Regions from separate parts of the Sporosarcina sp. FSL K6-1508 genome, predicted to be linked through region 2. Evidence: predicted binding sites of a transcription regulator. Region 2 holds the regulator's gene; the other holds the start of a gene.
The links. The regulator LexA, encoded in region 2, represses DNA repair genes until DNA is damaged. The targets are predictions, from matches to a motif close to CGAACATATGTTCG.

Region 1 (3,211 bases), 850 kb from region 2:
GGCATGGAAAGCAGCAGTCAGCGGAGGGGAAATGGCATTTTTAACTCATTACTGGCTCGACGAACGCTTTCCAGGATGCAAAACTGTCACAAAGGCAGGTTGCGTAGATATCGACAAACTTGTCGACTGGGGAAAACAATATGGATTGAAGCGGGACTGGATTGATATGCGTGACGATTATCCTCATTTCGATCTGTTCGGTAAGCATGAACGTGACATTTTAGAAAAGGAAGGGCTAATCGACCAATTGGAACGGTTCGGACTTTGAACATGAATATGCAATATAAAAATGCATAATTATTCTATTCGCAAATAAATTAAGAAAAGCGTGAGGCATTTTGCCCTCACGCTTTTTCGTATGAATAGATAAGTTCACCCAGTTTCGGATCTACATTGACATGTAAATCATGATCAATGAAATACCATTTGTCCCGGCTTTCAATATAATAACGGACATTATCATGCACTATTTCAACAGCCACTTCATCGGGCTGTTCTTTTGTCACACCTAATGAAAAGCCCGCGTGAAGTGAACTTGACCCACCGTATCTTGCAAAAAAGCGGATGGCGTCACCAGATTCAGCTTCCATCTCCTCTTTAAACCATAAAAGCGCTTCGTTCGACAAAATAATCTTCATTGGAAACACCAGCCTTTCGAACTCTGACTCCATTGTATTATAACCACTTTACTTTTGGCTCGGTTCCTGCTTTGATGCGACCGATATTGGCTCGGTGACGGTAGAAGATGAAAGCGCCAAACAAGCCGATCATTACCATCAAATAAATATCGCCTGTTCGGAAATAGTAGTAGATGCTGTATAAAAAGCCCACCACAGATACGATCATTGACGATAAGGACACCATTTTTGTTACTTTCAAAGCGACGAAAAATGTTATGAGCACGAGAATGAAAACAGGCCATTCATAGGCGAGCAACACACCGCCGGAAGTCGCAACGGCCTTCCCCCCTTTGAAATGAGCGAAGACGGGATACATATGCCCCACAACCGCTAGAACTCCTGGAATCAAGGGATGGACTGAAACACTGTCGAAAATAGGAAGGAGTGGCAACAGTGCAGCCGCCGTTCCTTTTAAAATGTCGAGTATTGTAACAGTAAGCCCCGCTGTTTTGCCGAGTACACGGAAAGTATTCGTTCCGCCAAGGTTTCCACTGCCGTGTTCACGGATATCCGTTTTGTAAAAAAGTTTCCCAACCCAGAGAGCGGAAGGAATTGAGCCGATTACATAAGCAATCAATAACAGTATGATAAGTTCCATGGACGTACCCCTTTTTTTATTTGTCTATGTATAGACTTAGTTTAGCAGAACCATGAAGTTGCGACAATGGGCTTCACATAGAGAACAGTATGAACTTAGGTTAACAGTTACGCTCTGATTTTGAACTTTTTAAGCTCTAACTGCTGATTTAAAGGACCAACAATTTTCTATCTTCATTGCAATAAAACGCTTTCTTCTATACAATTAATTGAGCAAGCTTCCGAAAACGTTGATTTGACAAGCTTTAAAGGAAGCAGTACGATTATATAAAAGAGAACATTCGTTTGATGGAGGTTGTACTTTGACGAAAAAACAAGATAATTATACGTATGATGATGACTCGATTCATATACTTGAAGGCTTAGATGCAGTACGAAAACGGCCTGGTATGTATATCGGTTCTACTGATTCACGCGGACTTCACCACCTTGTCTATGAAATTGTTGATAATGCGGTAGATGAAGCGCTAGCGGGATTTGGTAATGAGGTAGACGTTACACTTCATACAGACGGCAGTGTCAGTGTCCGAGACTACGGGCGCGGAATGCCAACAGGAATACACCAATCCGGCAAGCCGACGACGGAAGTTATTCTTACCGTCCTCCACGCAGGCGGGAAATTCGGCCAAGGCGGATACAAAACAAGCGGCGGACTTCATGGAGTTGGTGCATCTGTCGTAAACGCGCTGTCTGAAAAGCTTGAAGTAACGATTTTTCGCGATGGTAAAAAGTTCCTTCAGCGTTTTGAAAATGGCGGTAAGCCGGACACGACGCTTGAACAAATCGGAACAACACGGGAAAAGGGAACGCTTATTCACTTCAAACCGGATCCGACAATTTTCTCCACGTTAAAATATCATTATGAAACCTTAAGTGAACGTTTGCGGGAGTCTGCATTCCTGTTAAAAGGCTTGAAAATCGAGCTAAAGGAAGAAGGAACGGACAAGCATGATATCTTTCAATACGAAACGGGTATTGAAGCCTTCATTTCTTATTTGAATGAAGAGAAGGACGTCTTGCATGAGGTCGCATATTTGGAAGGCGAATCAGAGGGCATAGAAGTCGAATTTGCATTCCAGTTCAGTGATGGTTATTCAGAAACAATTTTATCATTCGTTAATAATGTCCGCACAAAAGATGGCGGAACACATGAAACTGGTGCAAAAACGGGCATGACCCGCGTATTTAACGAATATGCGCGAAAAACTGGTTTATTAAAAGAAAAAGATAAAAACCTCGAAGGCGCAGATATCCGTGAAGGAATTGCAGCAATCGTTTCGGTTCGTATACCAGAAGAAATTCTGCAATTTGAAGGACAGACGAAAGGCAAACTCGGGACAAGTGAAGCACGGGGAGTCACGGATTCAATCGTGTCTCAGAAACTGCTTTATTTTCTTGAAGAAAATGCGGATTTAAGTGCGGCGCTCGTTCGAAAAGCAATCAGGGCGCACCAAGCACGTGAGGCGGCGCGCAAAGCACGGGAAGATGCACGTACTGGAAAAAAGAGAAAAAGATCTGATACACTTCTTTCAGGTAAATTAACACCTGCTCAATCTAGAAATGCTGCAAAAAATGAACTTTATCTCGTCGAAGGTGATTCTGCCGGCGGATCCGCAAAACAAGGGCGAGACCGTGTATTCCAGGCAATTCTTCCACTGCGAGGAAAAGTGCTCAACACTGAAAAAGCAAAACTCGAGGATATCATGAAAAATGAAGAAATCAATATGATTATCCATGCAATCGGGGGCGGCGTCGGATCAGACTTTCAAGTCGCAGACATCGCTTACGATAAAATCGTTATCATGACAGATGCGGATACGGATGGAGCACATATTCAGGTGCTACTGCTGACGTTTTTCTATCGATACATGAAACCGCTTATTGAAGCTGGGAAAGTATATATCGCATTGCCGCCTCTTTACAAAGTGTTTAAA
Region 2 (3,211 bases):
TTTGCCTCTTCGATAGATAGACCCGCCGTCTTCGATTTTTTTGAAAGTTCATTAATTCGTTTGATTTTATCAGCTGATAGCATATTATTTCCTCCATTTAGTTTTGTGTTATTAACGTATACAAAAAGAGCAGAAAGTGCAATGAATCAGCCTTCCTGCTCAACCTCATATTCTTTATACCTGCGATGTACCGTAGCTTTGCTGATATCATGCCCGAGCCCTTTCAGAACCCCTGTAATTTCTTCGTAAGTCAGCCCTTTTTCTCTCAACGAAACAATTTCACCTATCGGCACTTCAATTCGCTCACGGCCTTCTGCATTGCCTCTATTCTTCAAATTGCGTTCCGGTCGATATCCTTCTCTTACCGCACGTTTCATGCCCCGTTTGATTTTTGCATTGTGTAATTTACGCTGATATTCTTCAACGATGGCTAGAATTTCGAGTAGCATTGTATCCATTTCATTAAGCGCTATTGGCCCGCTGTCATTATGCGAATAAATCGCAGTGTCTGTTTTTGCCAGTAGATGCAACACTGCCATCCGTGCATTTCCCCGTCCAAGTCGTGTCTCATCTTGGATCAGAACCGCATCGACCTCTTCATCACGAATGTAATCCAGAAGACTTAGAAGCCCTTCACGGTCGATATCAAAACCGCTATGCTTATCTTTAAATGTTGCAACATGGTCAAGACCAAGTTCAGCTGCCAAGTCCACTAGTTCTTCTTCCTGTCTCGTCAGCGACATTTCCTGTGTTTCTTTTTCAGTGCTCACCCGGCAGTAGATGACACATTTTTCATGCTGTCCAGTCATCGATTAACACCAGCCAATTGTGTTTTATTTTTTTCAACGGTTCGTACAACAGGCAGAAGCAAATCTTCCCCTTTTTTAATAGTAGCAGATGATAGGTCATTTAAGCTCATTACCTCTTTGATCCACTTATCTGCAGGCACATTTTCGGAATGAAGATATGCGAGGTCCCAAAGGGTATCTCCTTCTGTAATGGTGATTGTTGTAATTGCCTGCTCTTGTCCATATTTATTTGCACCTATGATTGCGAAACCTATACATAAAACGATAATAAGCAGAACATAGTTATTTTTTTTAATAAAAGTCATTATAATTCCCCCTTGCGAATGTCTGTTCGGAATACCTGTTCCTATTATAGGAAATACAAAATGAAATGTCAACACTTATTAGAACCTGTGTTTGCCATTTCTATAGAGGGCTGATATAATGAATCTATTGAAAAGTCTAGATTGTCGGTGACCTATTTCACGACTTTCGGAAATTAGCAGAATATAAGGTGAGAGGTGAATGGGATGAAAAAGATTTCGAAGAGACAAGAAGATATTTTGTCTTTCATTAAATCAGAAGTGAAACAAAAAGGTTATCCACCATCCGTAAGAGAAATTGGCGAGGCTGTCGGTCTTGCATCAAGCTCAACTGTTCACGGCCATCTAGCTCGTTTGGAAAGCAAAGGCTTCATTCGAAGAGATCCGACAAAACCAAGAGCAATCGAAGTACTCGATCCGGAAGGTTTGGAAACATTAAAGCCAGGTGTTCTTCACGTGCCTCTTGTCGGTAAAGTTACGGCTGGACTGCCCATCACAGCTATTGAAAATATCGAGGAGTATTTCCCCCTTCCTGAATCCTTCGGTACTTCAGAGGACAAGCTGTTCATGCTTGAAATAGTAGGAAACAGTATGATTGAAGCCGGAATTCTCAATGGAGACTACGTTGTCGTCAAACAGCAACAGACAGCAAATAACGGGGAGATTGTTGTTGCGATGACTGATGAAGACGAAGCTACAGTCAAACGCTTCTTTAAGGAAAAAGATTATTTCCGCCTGCAACCTGAGAATGCTTCAATGGATCCTATCATTTTGGATAACGTTTCTATTCTTGGTAAAGTAGTCGGCGTTTATCGCATGATTCATTAATTTATAGTATGCAAAAGGGCTGTTTCCTTCGAAGGAAACAACCCTTTTTTATTTGGGGAATTAATATGACCGTGCCAGGCTTTGCCTTGACGGGTTCCAGCTTACCCTTCGTCTTAGCCATATCTACTAGTCAACTTTATTTGCCGATTAAGTTCTCACGAACAAGTTTACCTATAGAAGATAATACAGCCACTTTTACATGCTCGTATGTTAAGCCTCCTTGGACATACGCAGTGTAAGGCGGTCTGATTGGGCCGTCTGCAGTCAGCTCGATGCTGGAACCTTGGATGAAAGTCCCTGCTGCCATGATGACATCGTCTGTGTAGCCTGGCATATACGACGGTTCGGGGGCGTAGTGCGCATTGATGGGCGAGTTTTCTTGAATGGATCGACAGAATGCAATCATTTGGTCCGCATTCTTGAATGAGACGGTCTGAATTAGATCTGTTCTTTTTTCCGTGAAATGCGGGGATGTATCGAGCCCGAAACTTTCAAGGAGTGCGGCTGTGAATAGCGCACCTTTTACAGCTTGGCTGACAACATGAGGGGCCAGGAAAAATCCCTGGTACATCTCCCGTAGTGTATCAAGGGATGCTCCTGCTTCTGCGCCAAGGCCTGGAGAGGTCATGCGGTACGCACATTTTTCAACGAGATCGGCACGGCCTGCAATATAACCGCCTGTTCTTGCAAGACCGCCGCCTGGATTTTTAATCAGCGAGCCCGCCATCAGATCAGCACCGACTTCGGTCGGCTCTTTCTCTTCAACAAATTCACCATAGCAATTGTCGACAAAAACGACAACATCCGGATTGACAGCTTTCACTTGAAGGACCATTTCACCGATTTCATCCACCATGAAAGACGGCCGATCGGAGTAACCTTTCGAGCGCTGAATGGCTACTATTTTCGTTTTATCGTGCATGTTTTTCACGACTTCTTCAAAATTAACTGTCCCATCTTCATTCAAATCAATATGTTTATAAGTAATGCCGTAATCATGTAGCGAACCTGTATCCTTCCCTTTTCCCGATACAATGGAATCCAATGTATCATAAGGTTTCCCTGTTATATAGAGCAGTTCATCACCCGGTCTTAGAATACCGAAAAGGCTGATGGAGATTGCGTGTGTTCCGGATATGATTTGATTGCGCACAAGGCAATCCTCCGCTCCAAAAACGTCAGCATATACTTGTTCCAATACATCTCGACCCGCGTCATCATAGCCATAACCTGTTGAGCCTGTCAGATGAAAATCGCTCACCGTATTTTTAC

Region 1: parE (DNA topoisomerase IV subunit B) is a predicted target of LexA. The motif match lies at 1,552-1,565, and genes of this name have one in related genera.

Annotation. Positions count from the first base shown of each region.
Region 1 is NZ_JBBOXF010000001.1:3,257,913-3,261,123, forward strand. It holds gene MKZ11_RS16345 (hypothetical protein) at 1-268, shown strand, start outside; gene MKZ11_RS16350 (HesB/YadR/YfhF family protein) at 345-638, opposite strand; gene plsY (glycerol-3-phosphate 1-O-acyltransferase PlsY) at 676-1,278, opposite strand; gene parE (DNA topoisomerase IV subunit B) at 1,580-3,211, shown strand, end outside.
Region 2 is NZ_JBBOXF010000001.1:4,111,092-4,114,302, forward strand. It holds gene MKZ11_RS21135 (DUF896 domain-containing protein) at 1-83, opposite strand, end outside; gene MKZ11_RS21140 (YneB family resolvase-like protein) at 147-809, opposite strand; gene yneA (cell division suppressor protein YneA) at 806-1,114, opposite strand; gene lexA (transcriptional repressor LexA) at 1,319-1,939, shown strand; gene MKZ11_RS21155 (methionine gamma-lyase family protein) at 2,076-3,211, opposite strand, start outside.